DNA from 4 places in the Streptomyces sp. NPDC052042 genome. Region 3 is predicted to be linked to each of the others. Evidence: riboswitches for the same ligand, from Rfam matches in the RefSeq annotation. Region 3 holds a riboswitch; each other region holds the start of a gene.
The links. Region 3 has a riboswitch for cyclic di-AMP ahead of ACIHCL_RS29480 (peptidoglycan DD-metalloendopeptidase family protein). Riboswitches for the same ligand answer to the same signal wherever they lie in the genome.

Region 1: linked by a shared signal. The riboswitch ahead of ACIHCL_RS19190 (M23 family metallopeptidase) and the one ahead of ACIHCL_RS29480 (peptidoglycan DD-metalloendopeptidase family protein) in region 3 are both predicted to bind cyclic di-AMP.
Region 2: linked by a shared signal. The riboswitch ahead of ACIHCL_RS16410 (transglycosylase family protein) and the one ahead of ACIHCL_RS29480 (peptidoglycan DD-metalloendopeptidase family protein) in region 3 are both predicted to bind cyclic di-AMP.
Region 4: linked by a shared signal. The riboswitch ahead of ACIHCL_RS11680 (M23 family metallopeptidase) and the one ahead of ACIHCL_RS29480 (peptidoglycan DD-metalloendopeptidase family protein) in region 3 are both predicted to bind cyclic di-AMP.

Annotation. Positions count from the first base shown of each region.
Region 1 is NZ_JBIUBU010000010.1:257,586-261,789, forward strand. Features, by position in the region: gene ACIHCL_RS19185 (PP2C family protein-serine/threonine phosphatase) at 23-1,117, shown strand; cyclic di-AMP (ydaO/yuaA leader) riboswitch at 1,481-1,632, shown strand; gene ACIHCL_RS19190 (M23 family metallopeptidase) at 1,644-2,894, shown strand; gene ACIHCL_RS19195 (aldo/keto reductase) at 3,078-4,022, shown strand; gene ACIHCL_RS19200 (PrsW family intramembrane metalloprotease) at 4,185-4,204, opposite strand, start outside.
Region 2 is NZ_JBIUBU010000008.1:201,998-206,201, reverse strand. Features, by position in the region: gene ACIHCL_RS16420 (septum formation initiator family protein) at 1-15, opposite strand, end outside; gene eno (phosphopyruvate hydratase) at 155-1,435, opposite strand; gene ACIHCL_RS16410 (transglycosylase family protein) at 1,874-2,629, opposite strand; cyclic di-AMP (ydaO/yuaA leader) riboswitch at 2,632-2,803, opposite strand; gene ACIHCL_RS16405 (transglycosylase family protein) at 3,106-4,137, opposite strand.
Region 3 is NZ_JBIUBU010000023.1:100,994-105,197, reverse strand. Features, by position in the region: gene ACIHCL_RS29490 (DUF6126 family protein) at 1-154, shown strand, start outside; gene ACIHCL_RS29485 (tyrosine-protein phosphatase) at 181-993, opposite strand; cyclic di-AMP (ydaO/yuaA leader) riboswitch at 1,892-2,046, shown strand; gene ACIHCL_RS29480 (peptidoglycan DD-metalloendopeptidase family protein) at 2,052-2,999, shown strand; gene ACIHCL_RS29475 (SGNH/GDSL hydrolase family protein) at 3,190-4,035, shown strand.
Region 4 is NZ_JBIUBU010000005.1:103,524-107,727, forward strand. Features, by position in the region: gene ACIHCL_RS11670 (M16 family metallopeptidase) at 1-326, shown strand, start outside; gene ACIHCL_RS11675 (M16 family metallopeptidase) at 353-1,735, shown strand; cyclic di-AMP (ydaO/yuaA leader) riboswitch at 2,040-2,208, shown strand; gene ACIHCL_RS11680 (M23 family metallopeptidase) at 2,222-3,019, shown strand; gene ACIHCL_RS11685 (HPr family phosphocarrier protein) at 3,447-3,728, opposite strand; gene ACIHCL_RS11690 (GNAT family N-acetyltransferase) at 3,903-4,204, shown strand, end outside.

The DNA.
Region 1 (4,204 bases), on a different contig from region 3:
CGGCGCCAGACGGTTCGTGCGCATGCTGCCGATCCTGATGATCATCGGGGGGCTGCTGTTCGATCTGTTCACCCCGTCGGTCTTCACCGCCATTCCGCTGTTCGTGGCGGCGCCGCTGATCGCCGCGCCGTTCTTCTCGCTGTCCACCACCGTGCTCACCGGCATCGCCTCGATGCTGGCCGTCATCGCGCTCCGGCTGGCATCCGACTCGCTGCCGGCGGCTGTTCCACTGATCGAGCTGCTCACCCTGGCGACCGTCTCGGTGCTCGCGGTGGTGATCAACCGGGTGGTGTGGCGGAGCAACGAGCAGTTGGCCTCCGCCCGTGTCATCGCGGAGCGGGCCATGCGGGCGGTGCTGCCGAAGCCCTCCGACCGGATCGGTGGGCTGCATGTGGCGGCACGGTACGAGGCGGCGCAGGCCGACGAGTTCGTCGGCGGCGACCTGTACGCAGTGACGGACACCCCGTACGGAGTCCGGCTGGTGGTCGGCGATGTGCGGGGCAAGGGGCTCGACGCCGTGGAGACGGTGGCGGTGGTCATCGGGGCCTTCCGGGAGGCGGCCGAACAGGAACGCTCGCTGGAGGGCGTGGCGCGGCGCCTGGAGCGCGCGCTGGTGCGGGAGTGGGGCACCCGCCGGGGCGGTCCCGACGCCGTCGAGGGCTTCACCACCGCCGTGCTGGCCGAGATCCCGGCCGGCCTGTGCCAGGTGCGGATCGTCAACCGCGGCCACCCCGAGCCGATCCTGCTGTACCCGGACGGGAGGCTGGACGTACTGGAGCCCTCGATGCCCGCGCTGCCGCTCGGGATGGACCTGGGCGCGTGGCCCGACCGGGCGGACGCGTGGGAGCTGCCGCCGGGGGCGACGCTGCTGCTCTACACCGACGGCCTCTCCGAGGCGCGGAACGCGGACGGGGTCTTCTACGATCCGGCGGCCCGGCTGCGCGGGCGGATCTTTCCCGGGCCGGAGGAACTGCTGTCCGCGTTGACCGACGACGTACGGCGGCACACGGGGGGCGAGACGACCGACGATCTGGCCCTGCTCGCGGTCGTACGCCCCGCGGAAGGGCAGCCGGAGCGGCGCAGGACCGTCCGGATCGTGGGGCCGGACCCGATGTGACGGTCGGTCCGGCTGGTTCGGGCGGTCGGCGGGGTGCGAAGGGCGGAGGGCTCGGGGGCCGGGGCGGCCAGTCGGAGGGGGATCGGGCGGGCAGCGGTGTTCCGGAGGGGCGGGGAGTCGGCAGGGCCGGGCCTGCAACCGTCTGTAATCGAAAGGCGTCGCTCCGCATAACAATTGACGCAACGTCAGAAAATAGATAACGGTTGAGGCACGATCAACTCGTCTGATTACGCCCCGAGATGTCCATTAAAGTCCAGGCCGTGGGCGTGAACGATCGGTGGGAGCGGCTTGGAATCAGGGGCGGGTGTCTATTAACGTTCGATAACGCAGCGCGGTCGTCCCAGCCGTCGTCAGAGGCGGCACCGTGCGCGAGCGCCGAATTCCGCAAGGGAACCGGGGAACCAACACCCTGGGGTGAATCGGACATCCGGGTCTCGTGAGAGACGCGGAGCCCGTAGGAGACCTTCCTGCTCCGAACCCGTCAGCTAACCCGGTAGGCGAGAAGGAAGGAAAGGAGTGCGCCCCCGTGGCGTCCAACAAGCCTGCCCCCGAGGCCCCCACCCGGCTCGACTCCGCGTTCGGTGCCGACTTCGGCCCCGGTTACGGCGCGGGCCCCGGCTACGGCTCCGGTGCCGCCTACGGCTCCGACCACGGAACGATCGGCATGGCGGCGGTGCCCGGTGCCGGTCTCGGCGCCGTGGACCAGGGAGGCGAACCGGACGTGGCCGCCACCGCGGCCTTCTCCGGCGTCGACTTCCGCGTCGACGGCGACTCCGGTTCCGAGCGTGGCTGGGAGGAGTGGAACCCCACCGAGGAGTCCGTCCGCCCGGTGCGCGGCAGGCACCGCGTCACCAAGCAGCGCAGCGGACTCGCCCGCAGCTCCGCGGTACTCGGGGTCGGCGTCATCGCGGCGGTCGGTGCGGGCGGCATGGCCACCGCACAGGGCAAGCCGCCGGTCTCCATCTCCCTTCCCGACGCCATCACGGACAAACTGCCCGACGCCAAGTCCCTTCCCGGCGTGGGCTCCCTTCTCTCCGACGACTCCGAGAACGACGGAGCCGAGGCCGACACCGCCCCGCTCACCACCGCCGGTATCACCACCGCGGAGGCCGAGCAGGGCACGACCGACGCGGGCGAGGCGCTCCGCGCCCGTATCCTCCAGCAGGCCGAGCAGCAGCAGGCCGCCGCCGACGCCGAGGCCAGGGAGGCCCAGGAGAGGGCCGCCGCGGAAAAGGCCGCCGCCGAGGCCAAGAAGCAGCAGGACGTCGCCGAGGCCAAGGCCGCCGCCGAGAAGAAGAAGGCGGAGGAGGCCAGGAAGAAGGCCGAGGAGGAGGCCAGGAAGAAGGCCGAGGCCCTGCGGCTCGCCAAGCTCGCCGCCAGCTACGCCATCCCGACCAGCTCGTACACGATCACCTCGACATACGGGCAGGCCGGCACGATGTGGGCCTCCGGTCACCACACCGGCCTCGACTTCGCGGCGCCGACGGGCACCCCGGTCAAGGCCGTTCACGGAGGCACCATCACGTCGGCGGGCTGGTCCGGTTCGTACGGCTACCGCACGGTGCTGGAGCTGGAGGACGGCACGGAGGTGTGGTACTGCCACCAGTCCTCGATCGGTGTGGGCATCGGTCAGAAGGTCTCCACCGGGGAGACCATCGGCCGGGTCGGCGCGACCGGCAATGTGACGGGCCCGCACCTCCACCTGGAGGTCCACACCGCGGACGGCACGGGCGTGGACCCGATGTCCTGGCTGCGGGGCAAGGGCCTCAACATCTGAGCACGTCTCCGGGCCCGTTCGGGTCCTTGTGCGACCTGAGCGGATACGCGGTCCCCGTACCCCGAGACGTCGTGCGGTCCTGGCGACCCCAGCCGTCCGGCCGTCCGGGGGACCGTCCATCGGCCGTCCCCCGGGCGGCCGATGGACGGAATACCCGATCGACGGGAACACGTTGATCCACGCATGACTTCTCTTCGCAAGCTGGGCTCTTCCGATCTGCACGTCTTCCCGCTCGCCCTCGGCGGCAATGTCTTCGGCTGGACGGCCGCCGAGGCGCAGTCGTTCGCCGTGCTGGACGCCTACACGGCGGTGGGCGGCAACTTCATCGACACCGCCGACGCCTACTCCGCCTGGGTGCCGGGCAACGAGGGCGGCGAGTCGGAGACCGTCATCGGCAAGTGGCTCGCGGCACGCCCCGACCGCTCCGATGTCCTCATCGCCACCAAGGTCGGCTCCCACCCCTCTTACAAGGGGCTCTCCGCCGCCACCATCAAGGCGGCGGCGGACGAGTCGCTGCGCAGGCTCGGCAGGGACCACATCGACCTCTACTACACGCACTTCGACGACGAGTCCGTTCCGGTCGAGGAGATCATCACCGCCCTCGACGGGCTGGTGAAGGCCGGCAAGGTGCGGGAGATCGCCGCGTCCAACATCAGCCCCGAACGGCTCCAGGCGTCCGTGGACTTCTCGGAGCGCGAGGGGCTGGCCCGTTACGTCGCCCTCCAGCCGCACTACAACCTGGTCTCCCGCGACACGTATGAGGGCGCGCTCCAGGACACGGCCGCCCGGGCCGGGCTCGCCGCCGTCCCGTACTACGCCCTGGCCTCCGGTTTCCTGACCGGCAAGTACCGCGCGGGGGCCCAGGTGGAGAGCGTGCGTGCGGGCAGCGCGGCGAAGTACCTGGAGTCGGAGCGGGGGCGTAAGGTCCTCGCCGCACTCGACCGTGTCGCGCAGGCCCATGACGCGCAGGTCGCGACCGTGGCGTTGGCCTGGCTCGCGTCCCGGCCGACCGTCGTCGCGCCGATCGCCTCGGCCCGTACGGTCGAGCAGCTGCCCGCCCTGACGGCCGTCGCCGACCTCCGGCTGACCGAGAAGGAACTGGCCGACCTCACCGAGGCGTCCGCCTGACCGTTCGCCCGGCCGTCCGGTGGGCCTGACGGGCGGATCCCGGCCCTCGGCCGCACTCCGCCCGCGGCCCCGTTCCCGTCCGTGGCCGACCCCGCCGCGCGGGCGTCGTCGGCGCACTACCCGTGAACGCCCCGGGGCCCCGGGGCGTTCACACGTCTTCGGCTATCGGTACGGGTTGTGGC
Region 2 (4,204 bases), on a different contig from region 3:
GTCCTTCGCGGCCATGTCTCCGCCTCCCCTGTTACACACGTCCGTCCCCGCACACGGTACGGGACCGCGTGCGGGGACGGACGGAGGCCGGGGTCCTCGGTGCCCCTGCGGACCGGGATCGTCCGTGGGGGTCGGAGGCCCGGGCCAGTGGAGTTCAGCCCTTGAAGCGGGGGAACGCCGAGCGGCCCGCGTACACCGCGGCGTCGTCGAGGATCTCCTCGATGCGCAGGAGCTGGTTGTACTTGGCGACACGGTCCGAGCGGGCCGGGGCGCCGGTCTTGATCTGGCCGCAGTTCACCGCGACGGCGAGGTCGGCGATGGTGACGTCCTCGGTCTCGCCGGAGCGGTGCGACATCATGCACTTGAAGCCGTTGCGCTGGGCGAGCTCGACGGCGTCCAGGGTCTCGGTCAGCGAGCCGATCTGGTTGACCTTGACGAGCAGGGCGTTGGCGGAGCCCTCCTCGATGCCACGGGCCAGGCGCTCCGGGTTGGTGACGAACAGGTCGTCGCCGACGATCTGCACCTTGGCACCGAGCTTGTCGGTGATGATCTTCCAGCCGTCCCAGTCGTCCTCGTACAGCGGGTCCTCGATGGAGACCAGCGGGTACGCGGAGACCAGCTCCTCGTAGTACTCGGTCATCTCGGCGGCCGAGCGGGACTTGCCCTCGAACTCGTACGTGCCGTCCTTGTAGAACTCGGAGGCGGCGACGTCGAGCGCGAGCGCGATGTCCTTGCCCGGGACGTAGCCGGCTTCCTTGATGGCCTCGATGATGAGGTCGAGGGCGGCGCGGTTCGACTCCAGGTTCGGCGCGAAGCCGCCCTCGTCGCCGAGACCGGTCGACAGGCCCTTGGTCTTCAGGACCTTCTTCAGCGTGTGGTAGATCTCGGCGCCCCAGCGCAGGGCCTCGGAGAAGGACTCCGCGCCGATCGGGGCGATCATGAACTCCTGGATGTCCACGTTGGAGTCGGCGTGCGACCCGCCGTTGAGGATGTTCATCATCGGGACCGGCAGCAGGTGCGCGTTCGGGCCGCCAAGGTAGCGGAACAGCGGCAGGTCCGACGCCTCGGAGGCGGCGTGCGCAACGGCCAGCGAGACGCCGAGGATGGCGTTGGCGCCGAGCGAGCCCTTGTTCTCGGTGGCGTCCAGGTCGAACATCGCCTGGTCGATCAGCCGCTGCTCGGTCGCGTCATAGCCGACGAGCTCCGGACCGATCTGCTCGATGACGGCGAGGACGGCCTTCTCGACGCCCTTGCCCTGGTAGCGGTTGGGGTCCCCGTCGCGAAGCTCGATGGCCTCGAAGGCGCCGGTGGAGGCACCGGACGGCACGGCGGCACGGCCCGTGCTGCCGTCGTCGAGGCCGACTTCGACCTCGACCGTGGGGTTCCCCCGGGAGTCAAGGATTTCCCGGGCTACGACGACGTCGATGGACGGCACGAGGCATCTCCTTCTGGGATATGACACTGGTTCTGCAGGGTCACTTTGGCCTTGCGACAAGAGCCTAACCGGCCCCGCCCGCTCAGCCCGACGACCGCCCGCCTCCTGGGACGAAAAAGAACCCAAGGGAGAACGATCCCGGGCAAATGGCCAGAAGATTACGGATCAGTAACTACAACAGTTGAACGGGCGGCCCCGCAGGGGGGGCGACCGGGGGCGCGGAGCCGTGGTGACGGACCGCCTGAACGGGGCGCGGCGCCCGGAGGTGACGGACCGCCCGGACCTCACCCGCGGAGCACCGTGCGCGTCGCACGCCATGCGCGCCGAACGGAGAACCCCGGCCCGGCGCGCACGGGGAACGCGCGCCGGGCCGGGGGGTCCTGGGGCACCGGAGCGTCCGGGGACGCCCGGGAGGTGAGGAGAGGAGAGGGTGCCGGACTACTTCGTCAGGTGGAGCTGCTGACCCGGGTAGATCAGGTCGGCGTTCTCGACGATGTCCTTGTTCAGCTCGAACAGCCGCTGCCAGCCACCCTTGACGCCGTGCTCGGCGGCGATCTTGCTGAGCGTGTCGCCGGAGACGACCTTGTACTCGCCGTCGCCCTTCTTGACCTTCTTGCCGGTCGGGGTGGTGACGGTCTTCTTCGCGCCGGTCTGCGGGGCGGCGGGACGCTCGGAGCGGGAGGCGGGGGCCTGGCCGCGCTCGACCTGCTGCTGGGCCTGCTGGGTCGGCTGGGTCTGCTGCTTGGGGGCGGTCTGGGTGTTCTGCTTCTTGACGGTGCCGGAGCTCTTCGAGGAGGTGTCGACACCCGGCTTGACGCCGTCGTTGCGCAGGTTGCCGGCGCCGGCGCAGCCCCAGGCACCCGGGCCCTGCATGGCGAGGAGCCGCTCGGCGGTGGCGATCTGCTGGGACTTGGTGGCCAGGTCGGCGCGGGGCGCGTACTTCAGGCCACCGGCAGCGGCCCAGCTGGACTGCGAGAACTGCAGGCCGCCGTAGTAGCCGTTACCGGTGTTGATGGACCAGTTGCCACCCGACTCGCACTGGGCGACGGCGTCCCAGGTGGCCACGGAGGCGGCGGAGGCGTCGGCCGCACCCATCAGCGGGACGACGACGGCGGAGCCGGTGACGCCGGCGAGCGTGGCGACACGGACGACCTTGGACGGGCGACGGTGCTTGCCCTTGCCGGAAAACAGCATGGAAGTCTCCTCACCGACGCCTACGAGGTGAGCTGTCGGGTTCGGGCCTAGTGAGTTGCCCGGTCGCACGTCCTAGCACGCGACTTCACCCCAAGCCGGTCCTGACGCGTCTTCCGACGGTCGGGGCCGACGCCTACCTGGGTCCCCCGCTCCTGCCTACGGCGCTTGAACGCGTCTGTTCCCTCCGACCGACGGCAGGATTCGGCGTGACGGTCGACGGGGCCCGCGGTGCGAGCGGTTCTGACCGTAAACACATATAAGCCTCATATTCAAAGATAGACACATCGGACAATCATCTCTTACTTGCATCTGAGGAACCGTCGTTTTCGCAGGTGGGGAGCGCTACGGAAGGACCCTCTGAGCCCGACGCGCCAATTGACGCAAAGAGACCCATGTCTCACTTACGCACAAGCGGACACAGGTCTCCGAAGCGCCCCGGTTCTTGAGGCCCCATCAGCCGGTCACCGAACCGGGCCTCAGTCGGCCTTCACATCGACCTCAAGGCTCTGACCAGGGAGGATGAGGTCCGGATCGGAGCCCAGGACCTCCTTGTTGGCCTCATAGAGCGCGGGCCAGCCACCGGGGACGTCCTCCGCCTCGGCAATCGCCCAGAGATTGTCACCGGGACGGACGGTGTACGTGTCATCCGCGACCGGGGAGCCCGCCCCGCGCCCGCCCTCACCACCGCGCGAGGCATGGCGGCCCGACTCGCGGCCGACGCCGTCACCGGCCTCCTGCTCCTCGGCGGCCGGTGCGCCACGGTGCTTGCCACCCACGCCTCCGGACATCCCGGATCCTCCGGTCGCCTCGGACTTTTCTGACGGTCCGGAAGAAACACCCGAATCGCCCATATCCCTAGACCCGGATGAACGATGCGCACCGGAAGAAGAACTGGACGCGCCCGCGCCGGACTCGGTGGCCGATTCGGTGGGCGAGGGCTTCGCGGCCGGCTTCCCGGCGCCACGGGAAGGCGTGGCGTGCCCGCCGGACGGGGACTCCCGCCCCTCGTCGCCCGACTGCGCGTCCTCCGCCGAACCGGTGCCGCCCCTCGCCCCCGCGCCCTTCTTCGCGCCGGCGCCCTCGGCGGGGCCGCCGGAGGGCGTCGCCCCCGGGTCGACGCCCGGCAGGGACCCGTCCGTCGCGAGACCGGACAGGGGGGCACAGCTCGGCCACGCCTGCGGACCCCGGTCGCCGAGGATCTTCTCGGCCACGGCGATCTGCTGGGCGCGGCTGGCGAGGTCGGCGCGCGGGGCGTACTCCTCACCGCCGTACGCCTTCCAGATCTCCGGGGTGAGCTGAAGACCGCCGTAGGAGCCGTTCCCGAAGTCGGCGCTCCAGGTGCCGCCGCTCTCACACTCGGCGACCCGGTCCCATGTCGCGGCATCGGCCGCCTGCGCGGCGCCCGCGCCGAGCAGCGGGATGGCGAGGGCGGATCCGGTCACGCCCGCCGCGACGACGATGGCGGGTGCCTGGCGAGGACGACGGTGTCTGCCGTTCGCGGAGCCCATGAGATTGCCTTCCGTGTGACGGACGAGTTCTGACGAGCGACCGGTGGGTCGAACGGTGAACCTAACC
Region 3 (4,204 bases):
GAACTTCGACCCGCTGGGGTCGAGCAAGAAGTACGAAGCCCAGGAACGGAAGTTCCCGCGCGGCGTCGTGATCCGGCTGATCGCCTACCTCATCGCCGGACACGTCGTCGCGGCCTTCCTCTACATCCTCTTCGCGGTGGCCGCCAAAGGCTGACCACCGCGACCGCCGGGCGGCTGCTGTCAGACCGTCTCGATCAGCCGGTCGCGCAGCCGCTCACGGGTTTCCGGGGACAGCCGCAGGCCCTCCGCCAGATAGCGCTCGGTGTCGCCCCAGGTCTCCTCGATGGAGGCGAACGCCGCGGCGAGGTAGTCGCGGTGGGCGCCGAAGAGCGGATTGAGCAGTTCCAGCACCTCGGCCGACATGCCGTCCGCAGAGGTGTCGCTGCGGCGGATCCGGTAGCGGCGGTGCGCCTGATCGGACTTCAGGTAGTCGGCCTCGATGGCGTCGCGCTCGACACCGACCGCGAGCAGGGACACGGCCATCGACAGACCGGCCCGGTCCTTGCCCGCCGCGCAGTGCATCAGCGCCGGAACACTGTCCTCGGCCAGCGCGTGCAGCACCCGGCTGTGCTCCGCGGTGCGCTCCAGGACGATCTCGCGGTACGAGGCGATCATCCGGTTCGCCCCCTTCCCATCGGCCAGGAGCGAGCGCAGCTGCTCCAGGTCGCCTTCGCGGACCATCCGCCAGAACCCCGCGCCGTCCGCCGGGTCTGAGAGCGGGATGTTGAGGTTCCGTACGCCCGGCAGCTCCACGTCGTGGCCGTCGAGCCGAAGGTCGGCCGCGTTGCGGAAGTCGAAGATCGTATGCAGCCCCAGGTCGGTGAGGAAGGCGGCGTCCTCGGGGGTGGCGTGCGCGAGATGACCACTGCGGAAGAGTGTTCCGTACCGCACCCGCCTGCCGTCCGCGGTGGGCAGTCCGCCCACGTCACGGAAGTTGCGGACACCCGTCAGCTCGGGTTCCGTCGACGGGATCTGCGGCAACTGCTGCGTCACACTGACTCCTGGGCGTCCGGCCGTCGGCGGGAGTCGCCGACAAGGCCACTTCCGCGACGATACGACATCGGTTCCTCAGGCAATCATCTCGTCCGCCCCGCTGTCGATACCCGTGTCGATCCGCCCGTCCCCGAGGGAAGTCGGTCGTGGTCAACGGCCCGTGGCGGACGGCGGGCGGTCCGGGTGACCCTGGCGGAGCCCGGGCCCCGGACCGGCCTCGGGGCCGGGCTCGAACCCTTCTCGCTCCTGCTGCGTCCGGGGGCTTCCACGCGGCCTGAAGCCCGCTGACCGATGAAGGGCATGGGACAGCCCTTCGGTACGTGGCCCCCGCCGGAAGGACGGGAAATGGCCGAAGCGGTTTTGATCTCTTGTCACGCGCACTTCTGATCATTTATCGAGCCGGCTCGCGAGGGGGCGCGATTTCCCGAGGTGCTGCGGCCGGATTCCATTGTCAACTGATGCGCGGTCAGTGCATGGGGGTGTCCGGGATTATCTTCTGGATCACCGGAATTGCCGATCTTCGTGCCTGCCGGGACATGGGCGGCGGGATTTCTGTCACATCGTCGCGGGTGCGGGAGGCCGGGGCTCCGACGCGCATGGTGCCCACTCGATGTCCGTATTGAGGCTATTTATTGATGTATATCCGTTTTGGTTTCCCAGGCTGATCACCGCTCGTGAGCGGAATCATATCCGTGACCGTGCGTGCCGATCGGCCGTTCGGGCATTCCTTGCGCGGCGCAGGAATTCAGGATCCCGGATCCACGGAGTGTGACGGGAATTCGGTTCTGAATTCCCGGTCCCGGATTCCTTCCGGGAGTCAGTGGCTTGTTCTCGCCGTCCGGCTCGCTTACGGTCACCGTCAAATCCGGACGGACCGCCTAATCCTGCCGCCGCCCGGATATCGCATCCACTCGACGCGTGGCAGGAGCGGGGGAACCAGGTAGGCCGCCGACCGGTGAAATCCGGTCGGCTCGGGGTGAAGTCGCGCTCGCCGCGGCCGGGCATCTCCAGCCCGAACCCGACAGCTCACCTCGTAGGCGCCGGAGAGGAAGCGCATCATGCCCATCCCGGGTAAGCACCGCCGTACCAAGTCCAGCGTGATCGCCCGCGGCGTCGCCGCCGTGAGCGCCGGTGGCGCCATCATCGCCCTGCCGCTGCTCGGCGCCACCGGCGCCCACGCCGCGCCGCAGACCGCCCCGGCCTCCGCCGCGCACACCGTCCCGGTCCAGCGGGCCGCGCAGGAGCCGGCCGCCGCCACGACGTACTCCGTCGTCCCCGGCGACTATCTGTCGAAGATCGCCGCCGAGCACGGGATCGAGGGCGGCTGGCAGAAGCTCTACCAGGACAACCGCGAGGCCATCGGTGCCGACCCGGACCTGATCCGCCCGGGCACCGAGCTGACGCTCGGCTCCCAGGCGTCCGGCCACGCCGCGTCCGCCGGTGCGGGCGCGGGCTCCGCCCTTCCGTCGAAGGTGCTCTCGGTGCCGTCGACGGTCCAGAAGTCCGCTCCGGCCAAGCCCGCTCCGGCCAAGCCCGCGCCGGCGCAGCCGCAGGCGGCCACGAAGGCGAAGACCTCCGCCCCGGCCGCCGCGAGCACCGGCTCCGGTTATGTCCACCCGGTTCCCGGCAACCACACCACCGGATACCGGGCCTCCGGATCCAACTGGTCCAGCGGCAGCCACAGCGGCATCGACTTCCCCGTCTTCACCGGCACCAGCGTGAAGTCCATCGCCTCCGGCACCGTCGTCACCGCCGGCTGGGGCGGTGCGTACGGCAACCAGGTCGTCGTCAAGCACGCCGACGGCCGCTACTCGCAGTACGGGCACCTGTCCTCGATCTCCGTTTCGGCGGGCCAGTCCGTGGGCGCAGGCCAGCAGATCGGCCTCTCCGGTTCCACCGGCAACTCCACCGGACCGCACCTGCACTTCGAGGTCCGCACCGGCCCGGCGTACGGTTCCGACATCGACCCGGTCGCCTACCTCGCCGCGCACGGCATCTACGTCTGAGCCGAACGCTCCGACGGACGGCAGAGGCCCGATCCGGTCCCGACGAGGGGGTGGCGCGTCACGACGACGCGCCACCCCCTCGTGGCGCCTATTCCCCCCTCGGAGTCCTGACCGGGTGGTCTATCTCACCATCCGTCAACCCCTTATTACGGTCGCGTAGGTCACATTCGACGGTGCAGGATAGACGCTTGTGGCAGACGATTCGAGAAAATTCCAACGTGGCGTCATCAATCGGAAGGGCCTCATCGGGTCGTACGCGGCGATCGGCGACAGCTTCACCGAAGGTGTCGGCGACCCCGGACCGGACGGTACCTACATCGGCTGGGCGGACCGTTTCGCGGTGCTTCTCGCGGACCGGCTTCCGGACCCCGGCGAGCGGACGAACGCCGACGGCCCCACGCACGCGGACTTCCGGTACGCCAATCTCGCCGTACGCGGACGCCTCCTCGACCAGATCGTCGAGGAACAGGTCCCCCGCGCCAAGGAACTGGCCCCCGACCTGGTGAGCTTCTGTGCCGGCGGCAACGACATCATCAGGCCCGGCACCGACCCGGACGACGTGGCCGAGCGTTTCGAGCGCGCGGTCGCCGAACTGACCGAAGCGGTCGGCACCGTCATGATCACCACCGGATTCGACACCCGGGGCGTTCCCGTGCTGCGGCACCTGCGCGGCAAGGTCGCCACGTACTCCGCCCATGTGCGGGCCATCGCCGACCGCTACGGCTGCCCCGTCCTCGACCTGTGGTCGCTGAGGTCCGTCCAGGACCGGCGGGCCTGGGACGACGACCGGCTCCACCTGTCGCCCGAGGGGCACACCAGGGTCGCGCTGCGCGCCGCCCAGGTCCTCGGGATCGACGTGCCGGCCGACCCCGACCAGCCGTGGCCCGCGCAGGCCCCGCGCGGCACGCTCGAAGTCCGTCGCGACGACATCCACTGGGCGCGCGAGCACCTGGTGCCCTGGATCGGCCGACGGCTGCGCGGTGAGTCCTCGGGCGACCACGTCGTGGCGAAGCGGCCGGATCTCCTGCCGCTCTGAGGACCGTTCCCGCAGCGGCGGCGCCCGTCAGGGGAGGGACGGGCTCCGTCGTCGCACGTCCCCGTCCGGCCGCCCCTCGTGCGCCGTGTCGGGGCGGTCGTGTCCGAATATCGGGCGCTCTTTACCCCCGTCCTCCCTTACGGGAGTAAATCGCGTCATTCTCGGAGCC
Region 4 (4,204 bases), on a different contig from region 3:
GCTTCGCCGCCGAGGGTCCGACGCCCGAGGAAATGGAGCGCGCCCAGGCCCAGTTGGAGCGCGAGTGGCTGGACCGGCTCGGTACCGTCGCGGGCCGCGCCGACGAACTCTGCCGGTACGCCGTGCTGTTCGGCGACCCGCAGCTCGCCCTGACCGCGGTGCAGCGGGTCCTCGACATCACGGCGAAGGAGGTCCAGGCGGTCGCCGAGGCACGGCTGCGTCCCGACAACCGGGCGGTGCTGGTCTACGAACCGGTCGAACCGGCCGAGGCCGCCGATGAGACCGACGCCGACGACACCGACGCGCACGAAGGAGCGGACAAGTGACCGACGCCGCCGCGACTGGAGTTTCGATGCAGTTCCACCCCCAGCCCGCCCCCGGTGTCGCCCGCCCCTGGGCCTTCCCCGCGCCGGAGCGCGGCTCGCTGTCCAACGGCCTCACGGTGCTGCGCTGCCACCGCCCAGGCCAGCAGGTGGTGGCGGTCGAGATCGTCCTCGAAGCCCCGCTGGACGCCGAGCCGGAGGGCCTGGACGGGGTGGCCACGATCATGGCGCGGGCCCTGTCCGAGGGCACCGACAAGCACACCGCCGAGGAGTTCGCGGCCGAACTGGAGCGCTGCGGCGCCACGCTCGACGCGCACGCCGACCACTCCGGCGTGCGGGTCTCCCTGGAGGTCCCGGCCTCCCGGCTGGCCAAGGCGCTCGGGCTGGTCGCCGAGGCGCTGCGGGCCCCCGCCTTCGCCGACAGCGAGATCGAGCGGCTCGTGCGCAACCGGCTCGACGAGATCCCGCACGAGCAGGCCAACCCGGCCCGGCGCGCTGCCAAGCAGCTCTCCAAGGAGCTCTTCCCGGCCACGTCCCGGATGTCGCGTCCGCGCCAGGGGACCGAGGAGACCGTGGGCCGGATCGACGCGCCGGCGGTGCGCGCCTTTTTCGACGCCCATGTCCGGCCGTCCGCGGCGACCGCCGTGGTCGTCGGCGATCTGACCGGCATCGACCTGGAGGCCCTGCTCGCCGACACGCTCGGCGACTGGTCGGGCGACACGGCCGAGCCGCGCCCCGCACCGCCGATCACCGCCGACGACACCGGCCGCGTGGTCATCGTGGACCGCCCGGGCGCGGTGCAGACGCAGCTCCTGATCGGCCGCATCGGGCCCGACCGCCACGACAGCGTGTGGCCCGCCCAGGTGCTCGGCACGTACTGCCTGGGCGGCACGCTCACCTCACGGCTGGACCGGGTGCTGCGCGAGGAGAAGGGCTACACCTACGGCGTCCGGGCCTTCGCCCAGGTGCTGCGGTCCTCGGCCCCGGACTCGGTCACGGGGGCGACCGGTGCCGCGATGCTCGCCATCAGCGGTTCGGTGGACACCGAGTCGACCGGACCGGCCCTGGAGGACCTGTGGACGGTCCTGCGGACGCTGGCGGCCGAGGGACTCACCGACGAGGAGCGCGAGACGGCGGTGCAGAACCTCGTGGGCGTCGCGCCGCTGAAGTTCGAGATGGCGGCGTCCGTCGCGGGCACCCTCGCCGACCAGGTCGAGCAGCGCCTTCCGGACGACTACCAGGCCCATCTGTACGCCCGGCTCGCGGAGACCGGAACGGTCGAGGCGACCGCGGCCGCGGTCAGCGCCTTTCCCGTCGACCGGCTGGTGACGGTTCTCGTCGGCGATGCCTCCCGGATCGAGGAGCCGGTACGGGCCCTGGGTATCGGCGAGGTGTCGGTGGTCGCCGGCTGACGGACGCGCCGTCACGGATCCGGGGCCGACCAGCTCCTCCGGAGCGGTCCCCTCGGCACTGGCCCCTCCGGGACTGGCGGTTCACCTGCCCTCGGCACCGGCCCACCGGCCTGCGGCCGGGCGCGAGGACGAGGAAGACCCCTGTGAGCGATGTCTCACGGGGGTCTTCCTTTCCAGCGGCCGCGGTTCCGGCGCACCCTGTGGGATGCGCTACAGAACGGCTTGTCCGTTTGGTGAACGAACAGGCCCGCGCTTAGCGTCGACCGGGCTGTCCGCCACCCGTACGTCGCGACCGCGACGCACCGGACGGCCATCGCCGAGTCCCCACCGGGCGTGAGCCCAGGGGAGCCGGGGACCCATGCAGTCCCTGGGGTGAATCGGAAGCCTGGACCACGATGAGGCCGGGGCGTCCGTAGGAGACCTTCCTTGCTCCGAACCCGTCAGCTAACCCGGTAGGCGAGAAGGAAGGAAAGGACCAGCCACTTCATGGCGTTCACCCGTTCCACCGGGAAGCACCGAGCCCCCGGCCGGCTGACGCGCGGCGGCGCCAAGGTCGCTGGCGTCGCGGCGCTGGCCACCACCGGCGTCGTCGGAGGGCTCGCCTCCCCGGCCCTCGCGGCGGACACCGAGCCCTCCGCCGTCGGCGACACCGGACTGAACCAGGTCATCGCCATCCAGGACGTCATCGCCGACCGGATCGACGCCCAGGCCGACGCGCAGCAGCACCGGGCCGACGTCGTCGCCGAGGCGAAGGCGGCGGCCCAGCGGAAGGCCGAGGCCGAGAAGCGCGCCCAGGCCAGGGCCGAGGCGAAGCGCGCCGCCGAGGCACGGGCCGAGAGCATGCGTGCTGCCCGCTCCGCCGAGCGCGCCCGTCTGGGCCTCTTCCAGCTCCCGGTCGCCGGCTCCTACGTCACCACCGGATACAAATCCAGCGGTTCGCTCTGGTCCTCGGGCCACCACTCGGGCATCGACTTCCACGCGGCGTCCGGGAGTCCCGTCGTCGCCGTCGGAGCCGGCACGGTCGTCGAGGCGGGCTGGGGCGGTGCGTACGGCAACAACATCGTCCTGCGGATGACGGACGGCACGTACACCCAGTACGGGCACCTCTCGTCGATCGGCGTCCGGGTCGGCCAGAGCGTCGGGGCGGGCCAGCGGATCGGACTCTCCGGCTCGACCGGCAACTCCACCGGACCGCACCTCCACTTCGAGGCCCGGACCGCCCCGCACTACGGATCCGACATGGACCCCGTCGCGTATCTGCGGGCCCACGGCGTCTCCGTCTGACCGACGGCGCCCGGCGAGCCGCTCGCGAACCGCTCTTCGAAGGCCCCGGCATGCCGGGGCCTTCGGCGCTTCCGGCTCTCCCCGCCCATGGACCGCCCCTGCCGCGGCCGAAAAAGGGCGGTGGCCGCAGAGCGTTCACCCCGTTCCCCCACCATCGGAATACGGCCGCGCCGCAGCGCTTCAGGACGAGGCCCCCGGCGCGGCGCATCGCGAGAGGACTGCGGAGCGGGGTCGGGGCGACCTCGCTCGGGGCGACCGCGTGCCACGGGAAGCGGGCCGGCCCCGACCGGGAGACGTGAGGAGCCGCGGTACCGGTCGGCGGTACCGCGGCTCCTTCGCGGGTTCGGCCCCAGGGGCGGTCGCTACGGCAATCGGCCCTCCGGGGATTCCCGGAAGGCCGGACGCGGGCCCGAAAGCCGGACGTGGGTCAGACGGTCTCCGGGAGTTCGTCGAGGCCCTCGGCGACCAGCCTCGCCAGGCGGTCCAGGGCGATCTCGGCGCCGTCCGCCTCGGACGCCAGCACGATCTCCTCGCCTCCTCGCGCGCCGAGACCGAGCACCGCGAGCATGGAGGCGGCGTTCACCGGAGTCCCGTCGGCCTTCGAGACCGTCAGGGGAATGCCGGAAGCCGTGGCGGCACGGACGAATATGGAAGCGGGGCGGGCGTGCAGGCCCTCGGCCCAGCCGACGTTGACGCGGCGCTCAGCCATGGTTCTGCCCTTCATGATTCACTAGTTGTCTAGACCATTCTCTCATGGTGGTGCGCGGTGCTCCGGCCGACCCGCGCCGCACCCGGGAGCAGTGCCGCAATGCCGTTCGGCCCCCCTTAGACTGCCTTGGTCCCGGGAGCTACGCGAGTGGTGGACGAGCCGTAGTCTGTGCCCATGCAGTCCTCGCCGGAGCAGAGTCCGCCCCACGCCTACCCCGACCACTGGGAAGCGGATGTGGTCCTCCGCGACGGAGGCACCGCGCGCATCCGGCCCATCACCACGGACGACGCCGAACGGCTGGTCAGCTTCTACGAGCAGGTCTCCGACGAGTCGAAGTACTACCGCTTCTTCGCGCCGTACCCGCGCCTGTCCGCCAGGGACGTGTACCGCTTCACCCACCACGACTACGTCGACCGGGTGGGGCTCGCGGTCACCGTCGGCGGCGAGTTCATCGCGACCGTCCGCTACGACCGGAT